2 regions of the Paenibacillus sp. J22P169 genome follow, and region 2 is predicted to be linked to the other one. Evidence: riboswitches for the same ligand, from Rfam matches in the RefSeq annotation. Region 2 holds a riboswitch; the other holds the start of a gene.
What was found. A riboswitch is a leader RNA that binds a small molecule or an ion and turns the genes downstream of it on or off. The one in region 2 is predicted to bind cobalamin.
Positions count from the first base shown of each region.

Region 1: it holds a riboswitch for cobalamin, as region 2 does, so the genes downstream of both, AC58QG_RS26195 (ABC transporter substrate-binding protein) here and AC58QG_RS18050 (S-layer homology domain-containing protein) in region 2, are expected to answer to the same signal.

Region 1 is NZ_JCAUAO010000007.1:46,878-62,648, forward strand. Features, by position in the region: gene AC58QG_RS26145 (endonuclease MutS2) at 1-827, shown strand, start outside; gene AC58QG_RS26150 (PspA/IM30 family protein) at 920-1,600, shown strand; gene AC58QG_RS26155 (DUF350 domain-containing protein) at 1,726-2,145, shown strand; gene AC58QG_RS26160 (hypothetical protein) at 2,284-2,784, shown strand; gene AC58QG_RS26165 (MFS transporter) at 2,908-4,134, shown strand; gene cysK (cysteine synthase A) at 4,198-5,118, shown strand; gene AC58QG_RS26175 (Lrp/AsnC family transcriptional regulator) at 5,318-5,809, shown strand; gene AC58QG_RS26180 (aminotransferase class I/II-fold pyridoxal phosphate-dependent enzyme) at 5,825-7,027, shown strand; gene AC58QG_RS26185 (aspartyl-phosphate phosphatase Spo0E family protein) at 7,105-7,362, shown strand; gene AC58QG_RS26190 (hypothetical protein) at 7,422-7,952, shown strand; cobalamin riboswitch at 7,985-8,137, shown strand; gene AC58QG_RS26195 (ABC transporter substrate-binding protein) at 8,290-9,306, shown strand; gene AC58QG_RS26200 (FecCD family ABC transporter permease) at 9,306-10,343, shown strand; gene AC58QG_RS26205 (ABC transporter ATP-binding protein) at 10,349-11,125, shown strand; gene AC58QG_RS26210 (nicotinate-nucleotide--dimethylbenzimidazole phosphoribosyltransferase) at 11,149-12,267, shown strand; gene cobU (bifunctional adenosylcobinamide kinase/adenosylcobinamide-phosphate guanylyltransferase) at 12,293-12,853, shown strand; gene cbiB (adenosylcobinamide-phosphate synthase CbiB) at 12,891-13,889, shown strand; gene cobS (adenosylcobinamide-GDP ribazoletransferase) at 13,865-14,686, shown strand; gene cobD (threonine-phosphate decarboxylase CobD) at 14,717-15,771, shown strand, end outside.
Region 2 is NZ_JCAUAO010000003.1:26,831-42,601, forward strand. Features, by position in the region: gene AC58QG_RS18010 (response regulator transcription factor) at 1-217, opposite strand, end outside; gene AC58QG_RS18015 (cupredoxin domain-containing protein) at 366-812, opposite strand; gene AC58QG_RS18020 (HPP family protein) at 895-1,377, opposite strand; gene AC58QG_RS18025 (LysR family transcriptional regulator) at 1,491-2,402, shown strand; gene uptA (undecaprenyl phosphate transporter UptA) at 2,734-3,333, shown strand; gene AC58QG_RS18035 (thioredoxin family protein) at 3,411-3,977, shown strand; gene AC58QG_RS18040 (MBL fold metallo-hydrolase) at 3,998-4,621, shown strand; gene AC58QG_RS18045 (hypothetical protein) at 5,318-5,602, shown strand; cobalamin riboswitch at 5,748-5,951, shown strand; gene AC58QG_RS18050 (S-layer homology domain-containing protein) at 6,115-11,853, shown strand; gene AC58QG_RS18055 (DUF4430 domain-containing protein) at 11,926-12,810, shown strand; gene AC58QG_RS18060 (energy-coupling factor transporter transmembrane component T) at 12,807-13,700, shown strand; gene AC58QG_RS18065 (ABC transporter ATP-binding protein) at 13,673-15,361, shown strand; gene AC58QG_RS18070 (ECF transporter S component) at 15,325-15,771, shown strand, end outside.

The DNA.
Region 1 (15,771 bases), on a different contig from region 2:
GTGAGGAGGATCAGCGGGTAGAGTCGATGATTGCTTCGCTCGAGGAGAATCGCCTGATCGCTGAATCCGAGCGTCATGCTGCAGAAGAGTTGCGTAGAGAAGCTGAAGCGATGCGTAAATCACTGGAGGCTCAGCAGCTCAAATTCGATGAGCAGCGTGATAAGCTGCTAGAAAAAGCAGAACGCGATGCACGCGAGGCTGTCATCAAAGCTCGCCGCGAAGCCGATGAAGTGATTGCGGATCTACGGCGCATGGCACTGGAAGAAGCCGGAGGGGTCAAGGACCACAAGCTAGTTGAGGCCAAACGTCGATTAGATCAAGCGACGCCTGAGCTGCGCAGTAAGCAAGTCCGTGCCTTGAAGAAGCGACCTGAGCGAATTGAAGCAGGGGATGAAGTGAGAGTCATTTCGTTAGGACAAAAGGGTCACGTCGTTGAGCTTGTAGGAACAACCGAAGCTAATGTCCAGCTGGGTATTATGAAAATGAAGGTGCAGCTATCTAATCTAGAGAAAACAGGCAATGCGCCTCAGTCAAAACAACCACAAAAAACGGCAACTACGCTGAAGCGTACTCGTGATGATAATTTGAAAATGGAATTGGATATGCGCGGCATGAACATGGAGGAAGCTTTGATCGAGGCAGATCGCTTCTTGGATGAGTCCTTCTTGAGTAATTTCGGGCAAGTGTATTTAATCCATGGCAAAGGTACAGGTGTGCTACGGACGGGGATGCAGGATTATTTGCGTCGCCATAAGCACGTGAAAAGCTATCGGATGGGTAATTACAATGAAGGTGGAGCCGGGGTTACAGTAGTCGAATTGAAATAACTTTATAAATTTACATCCTTTTTGAAACTCATTCTTCGGTACTGCGTATGAAATAGGTATAGAAGAGTATTAAACCTTAGGAGGAATTTTAGATGGGAATTTTCAAAAGACTTCGTGATATGACTATGGCTTCAGTTAATGATTTATTGGATAAGGCAGAAGATCCTGTCAAAATGTTAAATCAGTTTTTGCGCGATATGGAAGAAGATATCATGGAAGCAGAAGCTGCAGTAGCGAAGCAAATTGCGATCGAAAAGAAATTCAAATTGCAGTTTGAAGAGTCCGAAGAAATGGTTACTAAACGTACAGAGCAGGCTATGAAGGCCCTTGAAGCAGGGAATGAAGATCTAGCCCGCCGCGCACTGGAAGATAAGAAAGAGCACACTGCTCGTTATGATGAATTGAAACGTCAATATGACCTTGCCAAAACCAATGCGGACCAGCTTCGTGCACAATTGACGGAGATGAAAGACGAGTTCACGAAAATGAAAAACAAAAAGGATTTGTTAATTGCTCGCGCTGAAACAGCGAAAGCACAAAAACAAATCAACCAAGCGATGTCTGGTTTTGGTACTGACAACGCGGCTAAAGGATTTGATCGCATGAGCGAGAAAGTTCTTCAAATGGAAGCTGAAGCACAAGCTAGCGGAGAGATTCGTGCGAAAAACCGCAGCTTAGATGATGAGTTGGATAGTTTAGGCGCAAGCAGCAGTGGAATCGATGATGAACTGGCAGCTATGCGAGCAAAGCTTGCTGAAAAAAAACAATCCTAATGTTATACTAGGTGTACCTGCGAGAGACTGAGTCATACTCAGTCTCTACTACCATATATAGGGATTAAGGGATCTTTAATCGAAGTTAAAGTCTCTCTACTGTGTAAAGGAAGGCAGGAGATGATATGAACGAAGAGGTGGATGTCTTGTTAAGTAACCCGTATTTAGCAACGCTTGCTTTTTTTGCTGTAGCAGTGGTCGCGCTTGTGGTTTTCCTTACCATTTTTGAAATGGTTACGAAGTATGACGATTGGGCTGAAATTAAAAAAGGTAATTTATCGGTCGCTATGGCAACTGGTGGGAAAATTTTTGGGATTTGTAACTTGTTCCGCTTTGCCATTTTAAACAATGACACCATGATTCACTCTCTTGTATGGGCTGGCTATGGCTTCGTGCTTTTGTTGGTTGCTTACTTTATTTTTGAGTTTCTAACGCCTTATTTCAAAATTGATGAGGAAATTAAAAAGGATAATCGCGCGGTTGGATTCTTGTCCTTAACGTTATCCGTGTCCTTATCCTATGTGGTTGGAGCATGTGTAACTTAGTATCATACATAGTCTTGGAGGCTTGAAGAATGAAATACCTGTGGGGAACCTTGTTTGCTATCGCGCTTGTGTTTGTAGCGGCAGGGGTTTATTATGTATGGAAATATGCCTAGATGCAATTAGCTGGAGGATTTCGCAATGAGTAGCAATGAAGAAGTCGTATGTCCGTGGTGTCAGACAGAGATCGTTTGGGATCCTGAGATTGGACCAGAAGACGAGTGTCCACACTGTTTTAATGAATTGAATGATTACCGCAGTATTGATCTGAAGGTTAAGCAAACAGGTCAAAAGCTGCGTTTCAATGAGCAAGAATATGCCGAATCCGACGAGGATTTATCATTGGCTTGGGATGATTCCGATGAGCCGCTAGATAAGTACGGTGAAAAGGTCCAACAATTAACAGATGAACAGGAAGAAGCACCAGAGTGTTCGAATTGTCATGAATTCTTGCTCCTTGCAGGAACAGAAGTGACGAGCGGAGCTTCCTTCACGCCAAGTATCCCTAAGACGTTAGGAAGTGCGTTCCTAACAGGTCCGTTCACGACGGATGTATATGTGTGTCCTTCTTGCTTCCGGGTGGAAAAAGTACTATCAGATACAGACCGTTTACTAATGGTTGAACGAATCAAATCGGAATAATCGCAATTAAATTGAACCGAGTCCTTATGGATTCGGTTTTTTTGCGTGCATTCGCCTCATATTTTCACTCTAAAGGGGAAGCTTAACAAAAGCCAATATTCAATCTAAGTGAGGAGGAGGCGTATGCAAACGAATCAAACGAATGTAAAAAGCAAAGGGAAGCTGGATGCTCAAGCGATCCTTTTGCTAGTTGTTCATGCGCTATTTGGCGGAGCCAATGCCTTATCAGGTACATTTGTCGGCGTTTATTTATGGAAAGCCAAAAACGATTTTACGTTAATCGGTTGGTTTACATTAACGACCCATTTAACGATGGCTATTACTTTTTGGTTAGCTGGAAAATGGGTGAAAGAACATAATAAAATGAATTGCTTACGTGCTGGTGTATCCATATCAGCGTGTTTTTACATGCTGGTGCTTTGGATGGGGACTAGCAGTGTCCACTATTTCGTTTGGTTAGGCATGGTCCAAGGGATCTCTGTAGGCTTGTTCTGGATTGCCTTCAACGTCGTTTACTTTGAAGTGACAGATCCTGATAACCGGGATCGATTCAATGGTTGGGTCGGACTACTGGGCGCAGGAGCTGGCATTATTGCTCCGTGGATTTCAGGGTTACTCATTGTCAATTTAGGCGATGGAGCGGGGTATCGGCTCATCTTTTCTATCTCCTTAGGTATATTTGTATTAGGTGTAGTCATTAGTTTTTTTCTGAAAAAAAGAAAATTGAGTGGAACCTACGAATGGTTGTTGCCGCTGCGGATATTGAGACAAGCGGAAACACCGTGGAAGCGAGTAAGTCTGGCTTTACTTTTTCAGGGAGTTCGTGAGGGCGTATTTGGCTTTATGATCGGTTTACTCGTGTACATATCGACTTCAAGTGAGGCAAGCTTAGGTAGTTTCGCTCTAATTACTTCATCCGTAGCGCTAGTGAGCTTCTGGGCAGCAGGTCGTTTCATTCGACCTTCTTTTCGCAAAATGAGTATGTTCATAGGTTCGGTTATGGTTGTTCTCGTGATATTACCGTTTTTTTGGAAGATAACATTCAGTACATTGCTGATGTTTGGGATAGGGTCAGCGCTCTTTTTCCCAATGTACTCTATTCCTATGGTTTCTATTGTCTTTGATTTGATTGGATCGGATGATCAGAGTGCGAAGCAAAGGGAAGAATACATTGTCTTACGTGAGTTGTCACTGAATGTGGGGCGAGTATGTGGCGTCCTTATATTTATATGTGTGATTTCTTGGAGTAAGGAGCCGCTCGTCATCAATGTGCTGCTGCTGGCAATCGGAAGCTCGACATTCTTCTCTTGGGTATTCATACGAAATCAGCTACGGGCATCCAAGCCTTGACAGGGACTAGGTTTTCACATGAAAATGTGAGTAGCATGATTATGGGATGAGGAGGGGGCACCAATGCCGCCAAAAATGGTGAATAGCATCACAGAGCTGATCGGAGATACCCCCGCGGTGCGCGTAAACCGTTTATTGGAACCGGAAGCTGCTGAGCTGTACGTGAAATTGGAGTATTTCAATCCGAGCGGAAGCGTGAAGGATCGTGCTGCATGGAATCTCATTGAGCAGGCTGAGAAATCGGGTCTCCTTGGACCAGGAGCGACAATTATTGAGCCTACAAGCGGAAATACAGGGATCGGACTTGCGATGAACGCGGCGGCCAAGGGCTATAAAGCGATTTTGATTATGCCGGATAATATGAGTAAGGAACGCATAAATATCCTGAAAGCCTACGGCGCCGAAGTCGTTCTAACGCCAGCCGCTTTGCGGATGCCAGGTGCAATTGCTAAGGCTATTGAGCTAAGGGATCAAATTCCTGGCAGCTTTATCCCTCAACAGTTTGAAAATCCGGCGAATCCAAGTATTCATCGAATAACGACAGCGCCTGAAATTTTGCAGCAAATGGAGGGGCGGCTAGATGCATTTGTCGCAACTTCGGGAACGGGCGGCACGATTACGGGAACGGGCGAGGTACTCCGGGAACAGCTGCCGAATATCCAGATTTATGTCGTAGAGCCTAAGGGGTCACCTGTACTTTCTGGTGGAAGCCCAGGACCTCATAAGCTCGTGGGTACAAGCCCTGGCTTCGTTCCGGCTATTTTGAACACCAGCGTTTATGATGAAATTGTGCAAGTGACGGATGAGGATGCCATCCAAACGATGAGGGATTTGGCAAGTAAGGAAGGCATCCTAGTCGGTCCTTCAGCTGGAGCCTCGGTATGGACAGGGATACAAGTGGCAAGGAAGTTAGGGGCAGGCAAACGCGTGCTCTGTATTGCGCCAGATACAGGTGAACGGTATTTAAGTATGGATCTTTTTTAACCTCGTATGAGGTGAATAAGGGAGTTAAGAGCCACATGGAGGGTCATCCAGTGGCTTTTTATTTTGTCAATCGAAGTGGAATTTTCAAATATATATAAATATTCTGCCTATCTTCCGCGATCAGTAATTGAATTAGGACAGCGATTCATTGTAAGATGAATGGATGAACGAAACATATCTCAGAAAGGTAGGTTTAACCATGGATACTTTGAAGCTTAAAATTCTCGATTTACTAAAGGAAGACGCCCGCAGGAGCGCGGATCTGATCGCCACCATGTTAGGAACGGCGGAGGACGAAGTTGCGCGAGCGATAAGCGAGATGGAAGCGGATAAGGTCATTGTCAAATACGCGACAGTCGTAAACTGGAGCAAAGTAGATGACGAAAAGGTTACCGCCCTAATTGAAGTGCAAATTACGCCGGAGCGCGGGCGCGGGTTTGATGCGATTGCGGAACGGATCTATTTATATCCGGAAGTCAAATCGGTTTATCTCATGTCTGGAGCTTATGATTTACTCGTAGAGATTGAGGGAAGCTCGCTCAAACAAGTAGCTTCTTTCGTTTCCAACAAACTGTCGCCAATTGACCGTGTGCTTTCTACAAAAACGAATTTTATTTTGAAAAAATACAAACAAGACGGCATTATTTTCGAAGATCAGGAAGATGATCATCGAATGCTTGTATCGCCATAAGGGAGAGGTAGCGCTATGATCAAGGATGAGACTACGATTCAATCAAGCAAAAAATCGATGCAGGACTACCTCGCTCCTGCGGTACGTGAAATGAAGCCGTCGGGCATTCGGAAGTTTTTTGATCTCGTAAGCAACAGTAAAGAGGATATCATCTCATTGGGTGTGGGCGAACCGGATTTCTCTACACCTTGGCACGTTCGGGAAGCTGCTGTTCATTCCTTAGAGAGAGGCAGAACCAAATATACGCCAAACTCTGGTATTCCTGAGCTCCGCGAAGCGATTGCGAACTATTTGTATACATCCTTTAAAGTGAAATATGAGCCATCGAATGAAGTGCTCGTAACAGTTGGCGGCAGTGAAGCTATTGATCTAGCACTGCGCTCATTGATTACACCGGGAGACGAAATTCTGATTCCAGAGCCTTGTTATATTTCGTACTCGCCAATCACGGCCATTAGTGGCGGTGTGCCAGTGGGGATCGAAACGTTCGCGAAGGATCAGTTCAAGCTGACGGAAAAGGCGCTTCGTGATGCGATTACGCCACGTTCCAAAATTTTAATCCTATGCTACCCAAGCAATCCGACTGGCGGCATTATGAACTATGAGGATTGGCTGCCGATTGCCAAAGTTGTCGAAGAGCATGATCTGATTGTCATTTCCGATGAAATTTATGCGGAATTGACTTATGGTCAGAAGCATGTGAGCTTCGCAGCCATTCCAGGAATGCAGGATCGGACGATTCTCGTTAGCGGATTCTCCAAGGCTTTCGCGATGACAGGCTGGCGCATGGGGTATGCTTGCGGTCACAGAGAGCTTATCTCGGCTATGACCAAGATTCACCAATATACGGTCATGTGTGCACCTGTCATGGGGCAAGTAGCAGCACATGAAGCGTTAACGAATGGATTGGAAGAGAAAGACCGGATGATTGAATCCTATAATCAGCGGAGACGATTAGTTGTCAAAGGCTTCCGTGAAGTAGGACTCGAATGCCATGAACCACAGGGCGCATTCTACGCGTTCCCAAGTATTGTCGCAACAGGGCTAACTTCTGAGGAATTTGCACAACGACTTTTGTATGAGTCGAAGGTTGCTGCAGTGCCTGGTGATGTATTTGGTTTAGGTGGAGAAGGATTCCTGCGGTGCTCTTATGCCTATAGTGTTTCCCAACTGAATGAAGCATTAGAGAGAATCGGTAATTTCTTAAGGAAATTATAATATTCTTCATAAATTCATATGTTCATAGGAGACGAAAACTGGTATTCTAAGAGTAAGGAGGGATGAGCGTGGCTTTTATGGAATATCAGCTTACTAACTTTCAGAAGCAATTTCAAATTCGAGAGCAAGAGTTCGGACAGCGTTGGCTGACCAGAAATGCCAAGAAGCAAAATTCCCTGAATAAACTCGAAGAAGAGATCAACACGTTGAGAAGAAAAATGGAACAGATGGTCATGGAAGGTCGAGAAATGACATCTGATGAGGTTGTCGAATTAAGCACAATGTTGGATCAAAAAATAAATGAATATATGACATCTGGAAAGAAAAGTCGGTGAAAACCGACTTTTCTGGCGACTATCGATAAGAGAGAGTACTTACGGAGGGAATTACATACATGAAGGCAAAATGGTTATGCGTTGTTATGTTAGGAATGATGCTGATACTGCTGACCGCTTGTGGTGGACCGAAAGCAGATGTATCGGTATTTATTATGGGACCTAATGGTTTTCCAAGTGAAGCGGCGGAAAAGCTGGAAGTATCTTTGAAAGATAAAGTGGGAGAACTGCCGACAGTAAAGCTAAATACATCTCCTATTTTTTCATTGGAAAAGATGATTGTTGAGCTAGCTGCTGGCGGTAACGGCATCTTCATCTTGGGCGAAGAGCAGTTCAAGGGCTTGAGCAATCAAGCGGGATTTGTGTCATTGGATAACACGATCAATCCTTCGGATTACCCAGATGGGGTTATCGAAATCAAAGAAGAAGGTAAAGCAGCGGAGAAGCACTTGTATGGCATTCCGCTCACAGGCAACAAATGGATGAAGGATCAAGGGTATGAAGGTAAAGGATTATTTGCGTTCATTCCTCAGAATGCTCCGAAAATGGACGAGGCTTTGAAAGTCCTTAAGATTATTGCGCAAAAATAAGAGAACGTCTATAATCGACAAATAGCTTGATCGTATAATTTGCAACTATAGGTACTGGTAAGCTTCCACTTGGAAGGTTATTAGTTTAGGGGAAGCCGGTTCAAATCCGGCACGGTCCCGCCACTGTAATTCAGTCTTGCGAAAGTCTGAAGAGTCAGGATACCTGCCTATGGTGCCGATACAACATCCTTCGAGGAAAAGGATCGCGTTAAATCAGGAAGCAGCGCACGTCAGTTCGTTGCCCAATACCGCGATTTATCGTCCCCTTGTTCCTAGTGAACAAGGGGACTTTTTTTATTTGGCTGAAGATCGAAAATAAGGAAAGAGGGTCTATGTGATGACACAAAACAGGTTCAAAAAAGGTCTTATTCTTACATTAGCAGTTGCGACAGCGATCTCTTTAACAGCTTGTGCTAAGAAGGAAGCAGAATTAACGGATCCGTCCAAACTTGGCGGTGAAGGGACGAAGGCACCAACTACAACATCGTCGGCAGCACCTGCAGCTGCAAAGAAAACGACCTATCCTTTAAAGGTGAAGGATGCGACAGGCAAAGAGTTTACGTTCGACAAAGCGCCAGAACGAATCGCATCCGTGTCGCCATCAGAGACAGAAGCGCTGTTTGCGATAGGACTTGAAGCAAATATTGTCGGTGTATCGGATTTCGATGATTATCCCGAAGCGGCTAAAACGAAGCCGAAGCTGGGCAGCATCACGAAACCAAATATGGAGGCCGTCATTGCTTCCAATGCAAATCTGATTTTCACAGGTGTTTCCATGAAGGCAGACTCGGTTGAGGCACTTCGTAAGATGAACATTAATGTCTTTAAAGTAGAGCCCAAAACGTTAGATGATGCGATGAACAATATTCAAACGTTCGGACTTATTACCGATCATCAAGAGCAAGCAGAGAAAGTTGTCGCAAAAATGAAAGCGGATCGTCAGAAGGTTATCGATGCTGTAAAAGACGTGAAACAAGAGAATAAGAAAAAAGTGTACATGGAATTTGCACCAGGCTGGACCGTGGGAAGCGGAGAGTTCATGGATGAGTTAATCAAAATCGCAGGTGGAATTAACGTAGCTGGCGATAAAGCAGGCTGGTATGAGATCAGTGAAGAGAAGATCATCCAGCAAAACCCGAACGTCATTTTATTCGCAAATGGGATCATCGACATCAAAAGTAAGAAGCCGTTAGAAGAAATTATTCGTACGCGCGGTGGGTGGGATGCCATTGATGCCGTGAAAAATAAACGAGTGATTGGTCTCGATCAGAACTCCGTAAGTCGTCCAGGTCCGAGATTGACAGACGGGCTGCTGGAAATGGCGAAAGGGATCTATCCTGAATTGGTGAAATAATGAAAAGAAAATTGATGCTAGGGGGAGGAGTGGGAGTTATACTCCTTCTTCTTTCTATTGTGGTGAGTTTATCCATCGGCTCAGCTCAGCTTCCAATTTCACATATTGTGGGGATTCTGGCGAAACATCTTCCTTGGGTAGGAAGTCATATTGAAGTGAAATGGCCGCAATCCTCGGAACAAATCATAAATAAAGTACGAATCCCTCGTGTGCTTCTGGGTATTCTTGTTGGGGCAGTACTCTCCATAGCTGGCGCTGGTTTCCAAGGGGTTCTGCGCAATCCGCTCGCCGATCCTTACTCGCTGGGCGTATCTTCAGGAGCCTCTGTAGGGGCAGCGTTTCTCATATATTTTGGGCTGCAATTCGCCTGGTTCGGACAATGGTCGATTCCGATTGTGGCTTTCGTAACGGGGCTTATCTCCCTGCTCTTGGTATTGAAACTGGCGATGATTGAAGGGAAGCTGAAGATGGAGACGCTGATTCTATCCGGCGTTGTGATGCAAGCATTTCTTGGCGCGTTCGTGTCGTTCTTAGTTGCAATATCAAACCAAACGATTAATGAAATTATTTTTTGGCTCATGGGCAGTCTAGCGATGCGCGGATGGACATATACGTATATGATTTCACCCTATCTCGTAATAGGTGTCGTAATTCTGTTAAGCTATGCGAGATCATTAAATCTGCTTGCACTGGGGGAGCGTCAAGCGGCTCATCTCGGTGTTCATGTGGAGCGAACGAAATTAATTGTACTGATTGCTTCGACGTTGATCACGGCTGCAGCTGTGTCTGTGGCAGGGGTAATCGGCTTTGTTGGACTGATCGTGCCGCACTTGGTGCGACTGTTGGTTGGTCCAGATTATCGACTAATCATTCCTTTATCTGCAATAGGCGGTGGGATTTATGTGTTGTGGGCGGACACCTTGGCTCGAACTCTCCTTAGTCCTACAGAAATTCCTCTCGGAGTGATCACGGCGTTTCTGGGTGCGCCATTTTTTGCCTATCTGCTCCATAAAGATAAGAAAACGTTAAGAGGTTGATCACAATGATTAAAGTGGAGCAGCTTTTTCAGAGCTTTCGAGAGCAACAGGTGTTGGATAATATGAGCTTTGAGGTTGGGCAGGGGGAGTTTTTTGGGATCATTGGACCCAATGGCAGCGGGAAATCAACCCTGCTTCGACTTCTCTCTGGCATGGATCCTGTCCTGCATGGGAAAGTGTGTGTAAAAGGAAACCCAGTATCATCGTATTCGCGAAAGGAGCTGGCCAAATGGCTCGCTGTTCTTCAGCAGGATGCGTTGCCTCCCGTTGGGTTCACTGTTCGTGAAGTCGTAGAAATGGGGCGTTATCCGTTTCAGAATTGGCTTGGCGAAGATACAAAAGAAGCGGATGGACTCATTGATGCAATTATTAGAAAGCTTGAGCTGGAAACGTTCGTTGATCGAACAATTGAGCGTCTGAGTGGTGGAGAACGTCAACGTGTTGCACTGGCTAAAGTAATGGCACAGCAACCAAGCTTACTCATGCTGGATGAGCCCACCACCTTTCTAGATATCGGTTATCAAATACAAATGATGGATTTCATTCGAAGCTGGCAGCAAGAAACGGCGCTTACGGTTGTAGCTGTGCTGCATGACTTGAATTTGGCAGCCCAATATTGTACGCGATTGATGATCGTGCACGAGGGGCGGGTAACCGCTATTGGAACGCCAGCAGAGATTATTACGAGTGAGCAAATCGCAGAGGTGTACGGAACAGAGCCAATTGTACTTAAGCACCCTGTGAGTGAGGTACCTCAGATCTTATTACAACCAGGCAAATAAAAGATTCCGGAGGATGAAGATAAATGAACAGACTGAATAACTTGATTAACGCGATTGAGCCTATCCATCATGAGGTGGCACATCAAGCCAATGATCATTTGAACCAATTGACGAAGCCCCAAGGAAGCTTAGGGAAACTTGAGGATATCGCACGCCAAGTTGCAGGGATTACAGGGGAAGTGATGCCGACTTTTGAGAAAAAAGCGGTTATCGTCATGGCGGGTGATCATGGTGTTTGCGAGGAAGGCATCAGTGCCTTTCCAGCGGCGGTGACACCTCAAATGGTGCTCAATTTCCTGTATGGCGGGGCAGCTGTAAATGTATTAGCTAGACATGCTGGAGCGGATGTGGTTTGTGTAGATATGGGGGTCAATGCGGATTTGGAGCATCCGAATCTCGTATCGCGCAAGGTTAGAAAGGGTACGCGCAATATGGCGAAAGAAGCGGCGCTTTCCCTGGAGGAGACAGTAGAAGCGATTATAGCGGGCAGTGAGATTGTGGATGATTTGGTGGCAAAAGGTTATCGACTTTTCGCTACGGGCGAAATGGGGATTGGTAATACAACGGCAAGCGCAGCAATTTTGTGTGCGTTGACTGGTTTAGATGCTGGCCTTGCTGTAGGCCGTGGAACGGGCATCGACGATGCCACTTGGCTGCATAAGCAGTCGGTTGTGAATACGGCGCTGGACGTGAATGGGCTGTTTGGGCGGGGGGCGAGTGCGAGTGCAAATGCAAGTGCAAGTGCAAGTGCAAGTGCAAGTGAAGGCTCAAGCGGTGATTTTGCGCTTGAGGTGTTAAGCAAGGTCGGCGGATTGGAGATAGCCGGACTTGTTGGGGTGATCTTGGGCGCAGCGAAGCATCGCTGCCCAGTTGTCGTCGACGGCTTCATCTCGTCGACAGCGGCCCTCGTGGCGAGCCGATTAGCCCCGCTAAGCGCGTCCTACATGCTCGCCTCGCACTTATCACAAGAGCAGGGACATACGAAGGTGCTCGAGTCGGTTGGCCTCGCAGCGATGCTGCAGATGGATATGAGACTAGGCGAAGGCACGGGCGCAGTGCTTGTGTTTAATCTGATCGATGCCGCAGGCAAGATCATGAAGGAAATGGCGACTTTCGAAAGCGCAGGCGTTTCGAGGGAGTAACAAGCAGAGAGAAGGAGGCGACACGATGGCGGTTCTGGTAACAGGCGGCGCACGCAGCGGCAAAAGCTCCTTCGCGGAGAAGCTGGCGATGCATCGCTGCCAGCGAGGGGTTTATATCGCGACCTCCCACATCTACGATGAAGAAATGAGGGAGCGGGTTGGTCTGCACCAGCAGCAGAGGCTTCACTCGGGATTCCCTTGGGAAACCCGGGAGGAGCCGTATGCGCTGCAGGTTTGTCTTGAGCAGCTGCACGAGAGCAGCGAGGGTGCTGTGGTTTTAGTAGACTGCCTAACGTTGTGGCTGACGAACTGGCTGCTCCACTACGAAGGCATGAGCGATGCAGCGCAACTCGTTACAACGCAAATTGATGAGCTTGTGGACGTCGTGTCCTCCTACAGTGGACAACTCATCCTAGTTACAAATGAAGTTGGCAACGGTATTGTGCCTGAGTACCCACTTGGCCGTCAATTTAGAGATTTGGCTGGACGGATGAATCAGCGAGTAGCTGAAGTATGCCAGCAGGTGTTTCTGGTTACGGTTGGTATCCCAATGGAACTAAAGAGCAGTGCTTATATTTTCGACTAATAGATACTTGAAGTAAGTACGGAATGGTGAAGCCCATATGTGGATATATACATGGCAGGAAATCGTCTGGATGACGGCTGCTGCAATTGCATTGGACTGGATGATTGGTGATCCGAGATGGCCCACTCATCCTGTTATTATGATTGGCCGCTGGATACGCTGGGTAGAGGACAGACTGCATCCTAGAGAAATGACAGCGAGTATGCTAGTAGGTAAACACACAAGATGGGTGCGAATGAAAGGTGTCCTACTCACGCTTTCCACCATCACACTGAGCTTTCTTGTAGTTCTTGTGCTTGTACATTTCGCAAACGATATTCATCCCTGGTTAGGTTATGCGGTGTCAACCTGGCTCATCTCCACGACGGTGGCGATCAAAGGCTTAAAGGACGCCGCGTATCTGGTCTACCATCCGCTGCGCGCAGGCAATCTCGCGGATGCTCGCAAGTACACCGGCTACATCGTTGGCCGGGATACGGATGCACTCCACGAGGAGGAGCTGACGCGAGCCGTCGTGGAGACGGTCGCGGAGAACATCGTGGACGCGGTCATCGCGCCCTTGTTCTATGCGCTCATCGGCGGTGCGCCGCTGGCGATGCTATACCGTGCATCGAATACGCTGGATTCGATGGTAGGCTACCGAAATGACAGATACCGTCATTTCGGCACCGCGTCGGCCCGCTGGGACGACGCCATGAACTGGATCCCGGCGCGGCTCACCGGGATCCTGCTGATCCTCGTGGCCCTGGCGAAGCCGGGCCTCTCAGCAGCACGCGCAGCGGCGGCGATTCGCCGCTTCGCGCATCTACACCCCAGCCCGAACAGCGGGATCCCGGAGTCGGCGGTAGCCGGAGCACTCGGGATCGAGCTTGGCGGGCTGAACGTCTATGGCGGCGCGGCGAGTGAGCGCGCCCGCCTAGGCTGGCCGCTGCGTCCACGAACGCAGCGGGATATTGTGCACGCCGTGAGCATGCTTTACGGCGTCAGTTTTGTAGTGATGGGAGGACTCCTGTGCGTCATACTCGTGCTTTGGTAGACTGGCTGCGTGCTTGTCTAGCCGCCTTTCAATTCCTAACGCGTCTGCCGATTCCGGTGCAGATTGACTATAACGAGCGCGTATTTCAGCGCAGCTCTGTCTTTTATCCGCTTGTTGGCTGCGTGATCGGGCTGCTTCTTCTATTGACAGGAGAAGGGCTCATCCACGTGTTGCCAGCTATGCCTGCGGCTCTTCTGCTTCTCACAATCTGGGTTGTCCTCACAGGCGGACTGCATCTGGATGGCCTGATGGATACAGCAGACGGCATTCTTAGTCACAGACCCCGTGAGCAAATGCTCGAGATCATGAAGGACAGCCGCGTTGGCGCGATGGGCGTCATCGTGTGTGTTCTTCACTTATTACTAAAATTTTCCTTGCTATTTACCATGCTGGATGCTCATCAACTAGGAGGACGAAGCAGTCTGCTTATCTTCTTAGTCTTCATACCGATATGGAGTCGCTGGTTCATGGTTGCAGCCATTAGAATGTGGCCTTACGCACGGCCGAATTCGGGGTTAGGCAGTCTGTTCCGTGGCGTTAACAGCAAGCATGTCATGCTATCCCTTTTAGTAGCCCTATTAACTACTACGCTATGTATTTGCATCAGTGACATAACTCTTTTACCCAACTGGAGCATCGTTCTAAGCTTTATGGCCATCACTACGCTTGTTGGAAGCGGGCTTGCCGCTTACATCAGCAGTAAGCTTGGCGGACTTACTGGAGATACCTATGGCGCTTTAAATGAGCTGCTGGAGAGCGTGCTTTTGTTAGCAGTAATCATCATCATAGGCATGTAGGGTTAGGTCTGTAATCTTATCGTGAAAGGAATGAGCATTATGTTAGAGCGTTACGGACACGGAGGCGATCTGTGGACGGCTGAGGAAACGTTTCATCGGCCGAAGGAGCAGTTTCTGGATTACAGTTCTAATATGAACCCACTTGGGCCTCCTGAAGTGGTCAAGGAGATTCTGACTGCGAGCTGGCGCGATATTGTCAAATATCCAGATCCTGCTGTTCGTGATCTCCGCCGAAGCTTATCGCTGAAATACGGGATTGATCCCGAGAGCATTTTAGTTGGAAATGGTGCTGCAGAGCTGATTGATTTGATCATACGTGTGTTGAAGCCAAGGATGACAGGACTTGCTAGACCATCCTTCAGCGAATATGAGGAAGCAGTTCACAAAGCGGGTGGTGAATTAACCAACATTTCGTTACGTCCGCAGAATCAATTTGAGCTGCAATGGTCTGACATTGAGGCCGTATTGCCAGCTGTTGAGTTATTTTTCCTTGGGCATCCCAACAATCCGACAGGTAGACTACTTCCTAACAACGTACTAAGCAATCTGCTCCAGAGTCAGCGTAAGCTTGTTCTCGATGAGGCTTTTATGGATTTTGTCCCTCAGGAGTCCGAGCATTCGTTGCTTAAGCTTGCATCGACAAGCCACGACCTGATCGTGATCCGTTCGATGACGAAATTTTATTCTATCCCAGGCATTCGTTTAGGTTTTATGGTGGCACACCCTGATCTCACCCGGCAATTGCGACAGCAGCAGGTGCAGTGGAGTGTGAATTACCTAGCACAACGTATGGGTGTTGCGGTTCTGGAAGATGAGGCCTTTGAGCGGTCCACCAGAGAATGGTTGCGCGTCGAGAAGCCTTGGCTTATGGAGAAACTGCGTAATTTAGGTTTAGAAGTTGTCCCGAGTGACGTGAATTTTTTGTTGTTTTCTTTTCCTGCGTCGAGTGGGATTAGCGTTAAACAAGCGCAACAGCATATGGGGCTTCAAGGGATTCTTATTCGGGATGCTTCTTTATTCGAAGGGCTGAACGAACGCTATTGTCGTGTTGCCATTCGTCTTCGTGAGGATAATGAGCGTTTACT
Region 2 (15,771 bases):
CGTAGTGTTCGCGGATTTCCGCGCATAGCTCCAAGCCGTCACGCAGCGGCATCATGACATCAACAACAGCGAGATGGATTTGTTCCGTTTCCAGCAGTCGGGAAGCTTGTTCACCGTCACTTGCTTCAAAGACAGCATAACCTTCTTTGGAAAAGAGGAAGCGCATCAGTTCGCGAATATGGGCATCGTCATCGGCGACGAGTATATGTGTTTTCACTGGGGAAGCACCTTCTTCATTGGGAATCAATTGAGCTTGGCCTCAGTGTAAACGAAAAAAAACCTTAATGCCACTTCTGGTATCGAGCCGCCTGATGATGACGATTCGAGGTAGTAGAAGGATGACTTAAGGTTTCGCTGGAGAGGCATTAATAGACCTCGATATAGCCGATCATCGGACCATTATGGGCCATATCGGTATGCGTCATACAGATGAGTCGATACGTACCGGCTTGATTGGCGGTAAAATGAACGATGGTTTCTTTACCCTTTTTGATTTCACCGCTGATATTAAGTCCTTCGATAAGAAAGGGGTGGCTCTCGCCATTGATACCAAGGATGCTGAGCTTGATGTGCTCACCCTTTTTTACGGGAATTGATCCGGGGTCCCATCGATAGGCTTCGATGGTTTTGCCATCAGCGGTAGTAGATTTGAACTCTCCAACAACCATATGAATGGTGCGTTCTGTCGTGGGTTCGCCTAAGGTTGGCAAGATAGTTGCTCGATTTAGATACAGCCAACCGATAAGAATGAGTAGAAGTGCGGCTGCTAGCTGAACGACATGCTTGCGTTTGACAATCCATACTCGGGACATAGGGTCCGCCTCCTGTACAAGGGTCTTGTACATCTTATGCGGGGGCTTGTCAGCGCATGAATTGGAAATTGCAAAGGCGGGGTCACCACCACTTCGTGGGGTACTGGGTTTTGGTTGCCCGGTGATACCCGCAGGCAACGAGCACGATCAGCGCTGCGCCGAGCAGCACCGGCGTGAGCAGGAAGCTCCAGCTGGCGCCGGTGAGCATCACTAGCAGCGGGTCGGCGCCTGCGGGCGGATGCAGCGTGCGCGTCAGCTGCATGAGCGTGATGGCGGCGCCGACCGCAAGGGCGAGGCTCCACGCGTGCACGCCGAACGCGGTGAGGGCGCAAAGCCCGACGAGCGTGCTCAGCACGTGGCCGCCGATGAGGCTGCGGGGCTGTGCGAGCGGGCTCTGCGGGAGCGCGAAGGCGATGACGCAGGAGGCGCCGAAGGGAGCCATCAGCAGCGAGGTGCTGACGAGGTCGCCGAGCAAGCTGCACAGCAGGATGGCGATGAAGCCGCCGATGCCGGGGATGAGCTTGATGAACAGGGGAGAGAGTTGCGGTCGAAGACGAGTGAACATGGGGTGTGCCTCTTTTCATTGGGATATCTCTGATGTTATCATGGGACTATGTATTTGAATAACGAATGATTTCGATATATGGTATTTGATAATACGATAGGTGGGTGATTCCTATGTTGGAACAGCTGGATGGTCGAAGCATGAAAACCTTCGTTACGGTGATGGAGGAGAAGAGCTTCAGCAAAGCCGCGCTTAAGCTTGGTTATGTACAATCCACTGTCACGATGCATATTCTGCAGCTGGAGCAAACCTTAGGACAATCTCTCTTTACACGGTTGCCGCGCGGGGTTGAATTGACAGCGGCGGGCCGCGAGGTGGCGCCATTTGCATATCGCTTCTTGCAGTTGGGAGAATCCCTGCAGGAGAAATTAACGGGCTTGCAGGAGCCCAAAGGCGTGGTGCGCCTGCGTGCGCTGGAATCGTTCTGTGTGCCGCATCTACCGATGATGCTGCCAACGTTGTTCGAGCGGTTTCCACACATTCAGCTGCAGCTGGAAACGGGCTTTCAACGCGACATTATTCAGGAGGTATCCGCGTATCGTGTGGATTTAGGTATTGTGCCGCGTGATCCCAAGGTACGAAATCTCACTTTTATCCCACTGTTAGTGGATGAATTGGTGTGGGTAGGGGCTCCGGTATTAGTGAAGCGCATCGAGCTAGAAGGCTGGGAAGCAATCGCACAAACGCAGGTCATCGGCTTCGGCAGCCGCTGCATTTATCAGTCGATGGCCTCCCAAGTGTTGGTGGACAAAGGGCTTGCTACTTTTACAGAAATGGCCTTCGACAGCACGGAAATGCTCAAACAGACGATGATGTGCGGCATGGGCTTATCGTTGCTACCTGTCACTTCCGTTCAAAAAGAGCTTGAAGCGGGCAAGCTGCTTCGCGTTGAGTCGGAGGCAGCGATCCCGTTGGAACACGGACTGATTCATCGCGCTGGCAAAGAACTCAGTGCTCCTGTGGAAGCCTGCAAATCGCATATTTTGGCGTATTTCAACGATGAGTTGCATACAAGTAGAGGATAAGAGCCTGTCTATGATAGAATGTGAATGGGATTAGAAAATTTAGGTTTTAGAATAGGCAACACGTACAAGTTAGACCTCATCGGGGAAGTATTAGGCATTTAACAGGAAAAACTACAGCTAATTATGAGGGATTCCACTGAAGATTTAGAATAAACGGAAAATATCCAGCTATTTTGTGGATTATAGGTGATGTTGAGAGGAATGGGCGAATTTACATGGATAAAATCCAGTTATTCTCTTTCTTTTGATCCTATGGGCAAAATGAGATGTACTTTTTCCAGCTAAGTAAGTAGCGAATGTAAGGGAAAGTGAAGCGAAGAGAGGGTTATGGATGAGTGAGTTAATTCATAGTGTTTTGGTGTATTTGGAAGGATTGGGGTACTGGGGGATTTTCCTTGGACTCATGCTAGAGGTCATTCCGAACGAATTGCTTTTAGCCTACGCAGGGTATCTCGTATCCAAAGGTCAAATTAACTTCGTGGGCGCTATGGTTTGCGCGGTCATCGGGGGGACTTTGGCCCAAATCGTGCTATATTGGATCGGACGCTATGGTGGCAGGCCTTTTCTGGAGAGGTATGGGAAATACCTGCTGATCAGCAAGCATCATATCGATGTAGCGGAGAGCTGGTTTAATCGGTACGGCACGGGGATGATTTTTACAGCGAGATTTATTCCAATTGTGCGTCATGCGATATCGCTGCCAGGTGGTATGGCCAAAATGCCTCTAGGGAAATTCTCCCTGTACACGGCTTTAGCCTTAGTTCCTTACTCGTTTTTGTATATTTATTTGGGCATGAAATTGAAGGACAACTGGGAGACGATTGGCGAGTACGCAGGGCCTTATATTAAACCATTGATTATCGCTGCGGTCGTGCTGACGATTCTGTATGCGGGCTATCAATTTTATCTCAAAAGAAAAACGAAAGTCTAGTAAAGTGGATTTGGCGGTTTCGCCTTGCTTTTGATACAATGAATGAGAAAATGGACGATCCTGGGAGGATGAAAACGATGGGTGCGAATCTTGCTAGTAAGTTAGGTACAGGCCTGAAGCCGAAACAGTTTATCGAGAGTATGGAGAAAAATAAAGAGCAGTTTTTGGCGTATTACGATGGTTTTGCATGGGATAATGAAGAGGACAAAGAATATTTTGAATCGTTAAATAATCGCGATGATCTTCGTTGCTTGATTATTGCTGCTGACTGGTGTGGCGATGTTGTTCGCAATGTGCCTGTGGTTTTCAAGGCTTTGGAAGATAGCGGCATTCCAACGGAAGTTCTTATCATTGAACAAAACTATGATGTGATTGATCAGTTCCTGACAGGCGGCGGACGTGGGATTCCAATTGTCGTATTCACGGATACTGGTGGCTTCTCGCTTGGACACTGGGGACCTCGTCCGAAGAACGTACAAGCGGTTATGACACAGTTCAAGAAAGAAAATCCAGATCGCGATGCGGCAGATTATAACGAAAAAATTCAAGTAGCCAGAGCCGAAATGGGCCGTCAATATGGCGAAGGTAACGGATATCATGCTGTTATTGTGAAGGAACTTCGTTCATTGATCGAGTCGTTCTAAAAGGTGAGGGTGGCATCACGATGATCAACATTCAATCTTTCGTCTTGGGTCCGGTTCAGACGAACGCGTACTTACTGTCGAATCCAGAGACGAATCAAGGTATTATTATCGATCCCGGTATGAATCCGAAGTCGCTGATCAAAAAAATTGCCGATATGGATATCGTTGCGATTTTGCTGACACATGCACATTTCGATCACATGGGTGGCGTTGACGAGATTCGTAAGCTCAAAGGCTGTCCGGTGTATATTCATGACTTGGAAGCCGATTGGCTGACGAATCCGAAGAAAAACGGCTCTGCACGCTGGCCTGATCTAGGCGCTCCGATTGTGACGGATCCAGCGGAATTCGCGCTGGATGAGGGACAAATACTGGAGTTCCTGGGCATTAAGCTCAAGGTATTCCATACCCCTGGCCACTCGCCAGGCAGCGTGAGCTTCCTGTATGATAACCACTTGTTCAGCGGTGATGTGTTGTTTAAACTATCGGTCGGCCGAACCGACCTATTTGGTGGAGACAACAATACCCTGCTGGATTCCATTCAGGATAAACTGTTCCTGTTGGATGACGATGTCATCGTCTATTCGGGGCACGGCGCGAAAACAACGATCGGCTTCGAACGTGAGAATAATCCATACGTGTAAGAAGATTAGGACTGCTCCCTCTGATGAGGGGGCGGTCCTTTTTGTATGGGGATGGGGGCTGATCTGTGGCGGGGGGAGGAGTTAGTCGATAAAATCGACCTACTGGTGAAGAACTGGGGTGAGCAGCAGGGAGTTAGTCGATGAAATCGACTAACTGGTTGAGAATTGTGGTAAGTAGCAGGGAGTTAGTCGATGAAATCGACTAACAGGTGGAGAACTGGGGTGAGCAGCAGGGAGTTAGTCGATAAAATCGACTAACTGGTGGAGAATTGTGGTGAGCAGCAGGGAGTTAGTCGATGAAATCGACTAACTGGTTGAGAACTGGGGTGAGCAGCAGGGAGTTAGTCGATAAAAACGACTAACAGGTGGAGAATTGGGGTGAGCAGCAGAGAGTTAGTCGATAAAAACGACTAACAGGTGGAGAACTGGGTTGAGCGGCAGGGAGTTAGTCGATGAAATCGACTAACTGGTTGAGCATTGAAATGAATTTTGCTATTAAGTCGCACATATGCTCGTTCGCCCATGACACCCACCCAATTTATTTATAAACTGGGTATTTACCGTGTGCAACGTAGGTGGTTCCCCATAGACTGATGTTGTAAGCTATTCACCCAACTTCAACAATAACAATCCTGTTTAGCCCGTTTATGTACGTGAAAGTTCCCGGTAGGGAAAATACCAAGGAGGTGCTCTCTCATGGAATATGTAAAAGTTCCGAATTACCCAATGCAACCAATGCCTATGCCAACCCCGATGCCAATGCCAATGCCTACACCGCTACCAGCTCCTGCGCCAATCATGCAGCAACCGATGCACAATAATATCCACCTGCACGCGTCCTACCAACAAACCGAATTTGTTTTCCCGAAACCAGTTCACACGCAAGCGGTTGCTTGTCCTCCGAAAAACAATTCGGCCGCAAGTATCCTTGTACTTTTCATTTTGTTAGTAATCATTACTCGTAGTATTTGTAAATATTAATTTACGGATGTCACGGGTAAAAAGGAAGGTAATCCCACGGGGCCTAGGGTCTTGGTGGGGTTGCCTTTTTTGTTTGCGGCAAAGTACGATCCTATTAAACTACTAGACAAATATAGGATTACCCGCTAGTATGAAGCCATATAACTACATAAATTGCGAGTAAGGTGCACGCTTTGATGTTTCTGTCGAAGGTGCTTAAAAGGGAAGTCAGGTGTAAAACCTGCGCGGTCCCGCCACTGTAAATGCGGAGTTACTTTTCTATCAGGCCACTGTCCCCTTCGGGGATGGGAAGGCGAAAAGTTTACGATGATGCATGAGCCAGGATACCTGCCTTATTTCGTTGTTGCTCTGATTCTCCGGGGGGTGGGAATCCAGTTAGCGTTCTGTAGCCAGTATGGCGCACGTATGTTTGTTTACTCATGAATTAAGAAGGCCACCCCGCCTGAGGGTTGGTCTTTTTTTGTTTTGGCGTGCGATAAATCTTAGCGAAGTAAGGGAGAGAAGTGGAGAGTATGTTTACGAAGTTACAACGCAAAATGATGTCGTCTATCTTAGCTACGCTAATGGTACTATCTGTCTTATTTACTGCCATAGCACCAGCTAATCAAGTTTTCGCCGCGAGTGAAAATCCAGTATCCGTTTCACTTCGAGTGGAGGGGCCGCAGGGTCCTATCAAAGAGGGAATAGCCGAGGGCTCAACTGCTTTAGAGGCTTTAGTAGCTCAAACTGATATTAACACTACTGTCGCGAATAAATCCTTCGGTTCCTATGTGACCGCGATTAATGGGATACAAGCTGCATCATACAGTGTTAATGATGGATGGAACTATGCCATTAAACGCCAAGGTCAGTGGATCATTCCTGATGTAGGTATAGACCAGTATGCCTTGGAAAGCAATGATCAAGTAATTGTCTATTACGGTGATCTCAGTACACAACTATTGAAGTCGATCACCATTTCGTCAACCCCCGTTAGTGCGAACGCCCCCTTTTCCGTAACGGTTACGAAAACAACCTATGATTGGAGTAACACAGGGTTTATAGACTCTGCAGCTGAGGGGTTGAAGGTAAAAGTCGGTGCTGCCGAAAAGTTTACGAATGCTAGTGGTGTAGCTGTGTTTGACCAAGGTGTAGCCGCTGGAAATTATACCGTGGAAGTTACCAATTATCGTTCCGATGGAGCCCCTGGCGTAGTCAGAGGTACGCAGCCATTCATCGTGGAAGCTAAGCCAGAGCCAACCCCCATCGGCCATGTAACGGCTTCTGTTGAGAAATTTACGATAGGACAGGGTTTTTATCAGGAACCTATCCATGTTCCCTTATACGAAGGTGATAATGGCGCAGCTGTAATCGCTCGTGTATTGGGTGAAGGTAACTATCAAAACTATGGCAGTATTGAAGATTCCTTCTATTTATCTAAAGTAAAGGATAGTACGAAGGCTATACAGGTACCTACTTTTATTCAAGATCAAATCAACTTAAATAGCGATCATATTGGTTTGAAGCTGGACGAGCATTGGCTCAGTCAATTTGACTATACGTCCATGTCAGGTTGGATGTATGTTGTAAATAATATAATGCCTGATGTGGGTGCATCTCAGTATATCCCCCATGATGGAGATGTCTTTCGAATTGAGTTTTCTCTTTATGGGTGGGGAGCTGATCTTGGAGCCAACGAATGGCGCTATCTGCCCAACCCAGCGGATAAAGATGCTTTGCTTACTAGAGTAGCAGGAATTAATAGCGATCCGAATAAAGTAACTATTTTAGCGGATACAGCTGTTCGATCCGCCTATGAGCAAGCGTATACGGTGCTTTCAAAGCTAGAGAGTACGCAAGCAAGTGTTGACAGCGCGCTCGCCAGTCTGAATAAGTCATTTGAAAAAGATACGGAGAAGCCAAGCGTTACGGTATCAGGTATATCGAATAACCAAGAAGTATCTGAGGCGAATTTAAGTTTTGGTGTAGTTGTGACGGATAATACCCCTGAGGGTATTACATCGGAAGTAAAGTTGAACGGAACAGTTATTTCTAAAACAGACGGACTCTATGCCCTTGTACTTAATTTGGGAGCCAACACGGTAGTTGTGAAAGCAACGGACTCATCCGGCAATACCAATGAGCAAACATTTGTCATTACTTATAAAATCGACATTAAAAAAGCAGCAAAAGATCACCTGAATAAAAGCCTAGCTTATCTATTACGAACGGTAGACAAACCTGCTTTTGGCACGTTGGGTGGAGAATGGTCTGTCCTTTCCTTGGCAAGAGGTAACTACACGGTACCTGAAGGGTATTACCAATCGTATTACAATAACGTAGTCACCGAAGTTACTCGCTTAATGACATTAAATAGTGGTGTACTGGATAAAACAAAGGGTACTGAGCATTCCAGAGCGATACTAGGACTTGCTTCTATTGGCAAAGATCCAACAAAAGTGGAGGGCTATGACCTTACGTCTGCGCTCTCCGATTACGATTATGTCATTAAACAAGGGATAAATGGTCCCACCTTTGCGCTATTAGCCCTTGATGCCAGGAATTATCAAATTCCTACTGTTGAGGCAGGGAAAAAACAAGCAACCAGAGCTAACTTAGTTGAATATCTGTTAAGCAAAGAAATAAAAAAGGATACAGTTAACGCAGGAGGATGGGGGTTCGGGAGTACTGTCGATTACGATCTAACCTCGATGGCACTTCAAGCTCTTGCTCCCTATTATCAGACGAAACCTGACGTGAAAAGCGCCGGTGATCGGGCAGTTGCTTGGTTGTCTAGCAAACAAGACAATGAAGGCGGCTTTGGATCAAGCAGCGAAAGCGTCGCACAAGTCGTTACGGCATTAACAGCACTAGGCATCGATCCGAGTACCGATTCCAGATTTATCAAGAGAGGCAAATCAGCCATAGATGGGTTGCTTTCTTTTGCAGGAGCAGATGGTGGATTTAAGCATCTTAGGACGGGCGGCGTAAATGCGCTAGCGACCGATCAAGGCACTTACGCGCTTGTGGCTTACGACCGATTCATCAATGGCAGTAAACGACTTTATGATATGACGGATGTAATTGGAGATACACCTGCAACAGGTGAGACTGAAATTCAGTTGCCAAGCGGGAATCAGCCTACTATTGATATCCCATCGGATAATTTGGACTACATCATTCCTATCACGAATGCGGATGAAAACAAAGAGATAACTGTCGTCATTCCAAGTGAGAACAACTCAAAGATTCGTGTTAATTTGCCTTCCAGAACTATCCTTCCGAAAATTGAAGCGAAAAAAGGGAATATTTCTGTTGTTATTCCAAAGGGTGCACAAGTAACTAGCGATGATACATCGGCACTTGAGCTAATTACATCTAATAATCCAGATGATTCTGGTTTAAAAGATAAAGTGAATACACTTGTTCAAAGCGGTAAAAAGCTTGATATGGTGAACCAAGCCATTACGCTTGGCGGCAGTACTCGAGTTGAGTTTAATCAGTTTATTACGTTAACCTTTGCTGGCATGAAAGGGAAAGAAGCGGCCTATATCCAGAATGGATCGCCGAGTACGATACAGAGATTTTCCGATGATCCAGCAGGCATAGCTAGCGGTTTAAATGAGTATGCCTACGATAGCGGTAATGATCTTATTGTTAAAACCAAGCATTTTACGGACTTTATTGCTTACACGTCTAGTGTGGTACAAACTCCAGGTGGTGGTGGTGGTACGCCTCCAGCTTCCAATCGTGTAACATTATCTGTAGATGTGCTAACCGTAAATAAAGGATATATCGTTCCAGAAGTAAGTGTTGAGCTTCAAAGTGGGGATACGGTATGGAGTATACTCAAGAGAGTACTAGATGATCGTGGAGTTAATTATTTATACATGTGGAGTACCAAATGGAACAGTGTTTATGTACAAGCCATTGCAGGATATAAAGAAATAGATACTGATGGATATGGTGTTGGAAGCGGCTGGATGTACAACGTAAATGGCACCTATCCTGACCATGGAGCGGATACATACTTCCCTAAGAATGGCGACTCTATCCAATGGCGTTATACAACAGACTATGGAGAAGACTTAGGGGAAAAAATACCACCTGGGGGAACAAAACCAGGCACAAACATCAATCCTAACGATAAAAAGTCAATCATCGATGTTCCTGCAGACAGTAAAGAAGATTACCCAGTAAACATCACGAAAGACATGAAAGACAAAGAATTAATTACCATCAACATTCCTAAGGTGACCTCCAAAGTTATCCTCAACCTAGCAGAAGTGAAAGACAGCATTCCTATGATTACCGCTGTGAAAGGCGACACTTCACTTTCCATCGATAAGGGAACGATTCTGAAATCGGGGAATGCAAGTGTCGAGCTACTCACGGCATTAGATACGAAGGATACAACACTTCAGGATTTGGTGAAGAGTGGTTTAAGTGAAGAGACTGCGAAGCAACTCAAGCTGAATCAAGCTTTTACTATGGGGAACCCGAACGAATCGGTTCTATTCGATAGACCAGTAACCATCGTGCTTACAGGTGCGAAAGGGCAGCAAGTTGGATTTATCGAAGGCAATACGTTTACGCCGATCGAGATTTATGCGACAGAGGCGGAAGGAACTGAGGCTACAAAGGGTAAGGAAAAAATCACGTACGCGTTTGTGAAAGACAATGATTTGATCATTAAAACGAATCATTTCACGAGCTTTGTTTCGTATGCAAGTAGCGAAGAAACAGCAGTGGCTTTTGATTTAAATAAGCTGTACACAGACGCGGGCACGATCTCCCCTTGGGCTGTTGACGCAATCAGCAAGGCTACTCAGAATGATTTTGTCGAGGGCAGCTCTGGTAAATTTAGTCCTCAAACGACGGTGACACGAGCTGAATTCACCAAAATGCTAGTAGGCGTTCTTGGGTTAGATGTGCAAACAGATAAGACCATTAACTTTAAGGACGTTGCTCAAGGGGACTGGTTCTATCCTTACGTGAACGCTGCGTATAAAGCTGGGTTCATTACAGGAACGAGCGATGACCAGTTTAGTCCAAACGAGAAGCTGACGCGAGAGCAAATGGCGGTCATTATTGTTCATGCACTTAACCTTTCAACTGCTGAACAGACGCCAGCTATCGAAGATTTAGGGCAGGTATCGGCTTGGGCCAAAGCGGCTGTGCAAACGATTATTTCCCAAGAACTGATGTCAGGTTGGAATAACCGTTTCCAACCGGCGGATCAAGTAACGAGAGAAATGGCAACGGTTGTTGCGATGAGAGCTTACCAGTATAAGCTTGAAAATAAACCGGAAACGCAACAGCCTGATGTAGTTAAAAAAGCTGTGGTTGAGAAGCAAATCAATCAAACAGCGGCGTTCTTGCAGCACACGATTACGGATCCGACGGTTGATTCGATTGGTGGGGATTGGACGATTGTAGGACTGGCGCGCTCCGGCGTTCCAGTTCCTGATGCCTATTACGCCAAATATTATGCGAATGTGGAAAAGATTTTGAAGGAAAAGTCAGGCAAGCTGCATGCAATAAAGTATACGGAGTATGACCGAGTTATTTTGGGATTAACTTCGATTGGCCGCAGTGTTGATCAAGTATCTGGTTACAATTTGAAAGAATGGCTCGCCGATTACGATACACTGATTAAACAGGGAATCAATGGCCCGATCTTCGCCCTCATTGCACTAGATAGCAAAGCCTATGCCATCCCGATTGTTAATGGGGTTAAGAAACAGACAACGAGAGAGTTGTTAATTGATTTTATTTTGAAAAGGGAGATCACAGGCGGCGGCTGGGCATTGGGCGAGAAATCATCCGAACCGGACGTGGACATCACGGCTATGGCCATCCAAAGCTTGGCTCCCTATGTGAAAACGAATCAGCAAGTTCAAGCGGCCGTAGATCGCGCACTGATTTGGTTATCCAAAGCTCAAACAGCGGATGGTGGCTTCGCGAGCTATGAGTCTACTAACTCAGAAAGCAACGCTCAAGTGATCGTGGCGCTGACTGGCCTTGGAATAAATCCGCATACGGATGCACGTTTTGTTAAAAACGGCAAATCAACGTTGGATGCTTTGTTAAGCTTTTCAGCTACCAACGGCGGATTCTACCATGTGAAATCGGACGGTGTCGATAACGGCGGCGGCAAGCCAGGAGAAGTGGATCCGATGGCCACCGATCAGGCGATGTATGCATTGGTCGCGTATGACCGACTTCTCAAAGGGCAAACCCGTTTATACGATATGACGGATGTAAAATAGACGGAAATAGGAAGTGACGAGCAGGGGCATATCGATGCCCTTGCTTTGTTAGTTAAGGATGTGAATAAACGCATGTCGATGAAGAAATGGCTTGTCGTCTTGGGAATTGTTGGCGTGCTAGCCATCGCGTTCTTCTGGGGCGGGAACAGCTCGAAAAGCTCAATTGAGCCCGAGTTAAGCAGTACCGAAGCTCAGGCTACGCCACTTGCAGTGCCGACGGTTGCCCCACAGGCAACGGCATCTTCGCAACCGCTACAAGAAGCGGTTAATGATGTTAAGGATTCAGAAGCCACCACTGCAAAAGCCGACAAGCCTAATGTAGTTGCAGATACAAAGTCTGCCCCAGCTGAGCCTACACCTACAGAAGTCACCAAAAAACCCGTGGTGGAAACGGCTAGTCCTGAACCATCTGTTCAACCAGCAACGCCAACACCAGCGTTAGAACCGACAAAGGACAAATTTCAAACCGAGCCTGTACCTGAGGGGAAACCGAAGCCTGTTGAGTGGCAGGATGTCACGATCAACAAGAAAAAAACGTTAACGGCTACTTTATCCGTGACGTGCAAGACGATTTTGAACCATATGGGCAGCTTTAATAAAGATAAGCTCGAGGTGCTGCCAGCCGATGGTGAAATTTATAAGGCGCAGACGGTCACTTTTTATGAGGGAGAATCGGTGTTTGACGTCCTGCTGAGAGAGATGAAGAAGAATAAGATTCATATGGAGTTTTCGATGACCCCGATTTATAACAGCAACTATATTGAAGGCATTCATAATCTCTATGAATTTGATTGCGGGGAGCTAAGCGGCTGGATGTATAAGGTGAATGGCTGGTTCCCGAATTATGGGGCAAGTCGCTATATGCTCAAAGATGGCGATGTCATCGATTGGGTGTATACCTGTGATTTAGGGCGCGATGTAGGTGGAGATGCGAAGGCAGCGGGAGGGAAAAAATGATGCGAGATTCCTTCTCCACATTTCACCCTTGGGTCAATTTTGCTTACTTCGTCGCAGTTTTCGTGTGTAGTATGGTTTTCATGCATCCGGTTTTCCAAGCTATTGCCCTAGTGAGTAGTGCGCTCTATTCCGTTATGTTAAAAGGGAAGCGAGCAGCCAAGTTCAATCTGCTGTATCTGATTCCGCTGCTTGTCATTATGGCGGTTGTGAATCCCCTTTTTAGTCATGCGGGCGTGACGATTCTGTTTTATTTACACAATGGGAACCCGATCACTTTGGAATCGATCCTATACGGGATTGCCGCCGCGTGTATGTATGTAACAGTTATTTTGTGGTTTTCCTGCTATAACGCAGTAATGACATCGGATAAATTTATTTATATTTTTGGCAAAATGATACCGGCCTTGTCGCTGGTTCTCTCTATGGCTCTTCGTTTTGTTCCTAGATATTTGGCGCAGCTGAAAGTGATCTCAAATGCTCAGAAATGCATCGGGCGAGATGTGACACAAGGTAACATTGTGAATAGGGCGCGGAATGGGATTCGAATTCTTTCGATCATGACGACATGGGCATTGGAAAATGCAATTGAAACCGCAGACTCGATGAAATCGAGAGGATACGGGTTGCAGGGGCGTACGAGCTTCTCCCTCTATCGATTCGATGGGCGGGATGGAAGGACGAGTTTGATCATGGCGGGGCTCATCGTCATTGTCGGCGCAGGCGCCTGGAGGGGGCATAATACGATGGATTTCTTCCCCTCGATTCACGTACAAGACATATCGCCACTTAGTGTGATTGTGTACATCGCCTATGGCTCGCTATGCTTGCTGCCTGTGTTCATTCAGATCGTGGAGGAGATCAAATGGCGATATATGACATCAAGAATCTGAGTTTTGCTTTTCCGCTACAGGAGAAAGAGGCGCTCTCTGGGATAAATTTGACGATACAAAGTGGAGAATTCATAACGATATGCGGCAAATCCGGCTGTGGGAAGAGCACGCTGCTTAGGCACCTTAAGACCGTGCTGGCGCCTCATGGCGAGCGCAGTGGGGTTGTTCATTTTCGTGGCTCCGTACTAGGAGAAGTGGATCAGCGGACGCAAGCCTCAGAGATCGGATTCGTGCTGCAAAGTCCTGATAATCAAATTGTAACGGATAAGGTGTGGCATGAGCTGGCTTTTGGATTAGAGAGCTTGGGCTATGATCAATCCACGATTCGGTTGCGTGTGGCGGAGATGGCGAGCTTTTTTGGAATTCAGACTTGGTTTCACCAAAGTGTGACGAAGCTCTCAGGCGGGCAAAAGCAGCTGCTGAATCTGGCTTCGATTATGGCGATGCATCCCTCTGTGCTCATTCTGGATGAGCCGACTTCCCAGCTCGATCCGATCGCAGCAGCGGACTTCTTGGAAACCGTGAGCAAAATCAATCGCGAGCTAGGCACGACGATCATCATGACGGAGCATCGATTGGAGGAGGTGTTGCCGCTTTCGGATCGGCTCATCGTGCTGGATCAAGGATCTGTGATCGCCGATGATCATCCCGCCAAGGTCGGGGAAGCGTTACGTGCGATGAAGCACCCGATGTTTGCCGCCATGCCATCGCCGATGCAGATTTATGCTGGTGTTGGAGAGGGGGAGGTCTCTCCTGTGACCGTCAAAGAAGGACGGCAGTGGCTCAATTCGTTTCTGGTGGGAAGAGAAGTTGCGTCGGTCGTTCCTGAAAAAAAAAGTGCTGCAGCTCACCAGCATCCGGTTGTTGTTTCGTTTAAAGATGTCTGGTTCAGCCATGAACGGCAGGGGACAGATATCATCAAGGATCTTTCTTTTGAAGTGCATGAGGGGCAGTTTTACTGCCTGGTTGGAGGCAACGGGACAGGGAAAACGACCACCTTATCGCTTATGAATGGGATTATGCAGCCGTATCGGGGAAAGGTCCAGGTCCATGGTCATTCTCCTTCTAAAATGAAAGACAAACAACTCTTCGTCCATCAATTAGGCGTCCTCCCGCAAAATCCATCATCGCTATTTGTGGCGAAAACGGTTGAGTTGGATTTGTATGAAATGCTGTCAGATACCAAGCTGACGCTGGAAGAAAAAAAGTTGAAAGTGGAAGCAGTTGTTCACTTCGCGGAGTTAGAAGGCTTACGGCATATGCATCCCTATGACCTCAGCGGAGGGGAACAGCAGCGGGCAGCGCTTGCTAAAGTGCTGCTATTGGAGCCGAAAATCCTTCTGCTCGATGAGCCGACGAAGGGATTGGATGGCTTTTTTAAAGAAAAGCTCGGCTTATTCCTTAAGAAGCTTCAAAGCGAGGGTGTCACGATTATCATGGTGTCGCATGATATTGAATTTTGCGCTGTGTATGGTGAGATCTGTGCGATGTTTTTCGATGGCAGCATCATAACGAGTAACTCCGCACACCAGTTCTTCGCAGGGAATAGCTTCTATACAACGGCAGCGAACCGCATGGCGCGTCATATTTGGCCTGACGCAGTAACGATAGAGGATGTGATCGATTGTTGCCTGAGAAGCCCGCAGCTAGTAAACGTTTAAGTCGACGAACGATCATAGCCGCCGTATTCATTCTCATCGTTATTCCTGCGACGATCATGCTGGGGATTTACTTGCTTGATGATCGCAAATATTATTTCATCAGTCTGCTGATCGTGCTCTATACGATGATCCCATTTGCTATGGTGTTCGAAAATCGCAAGCCACAAGCGCGGGAGCTCATTGTAATTGCTGTTTTGGCCGCCATAGCTGTGGCTGGGCGTGGAGCCTTCTTCATGCTGCCGCAGTTCAAGCCAGTCGTTGCGATTGTGATTATAGCCGGCGTCTGCTTTGGGGCAGAAGCGGGATTCCTCGTTGGAGCGACCGCAGGCTTCGTCTCCAATTTCTTCTTTGGTCAGGGGCCATGGACACCGTGGCAAATGTTTTGTTTTGGCCTGATTGGCTTCGTGGCA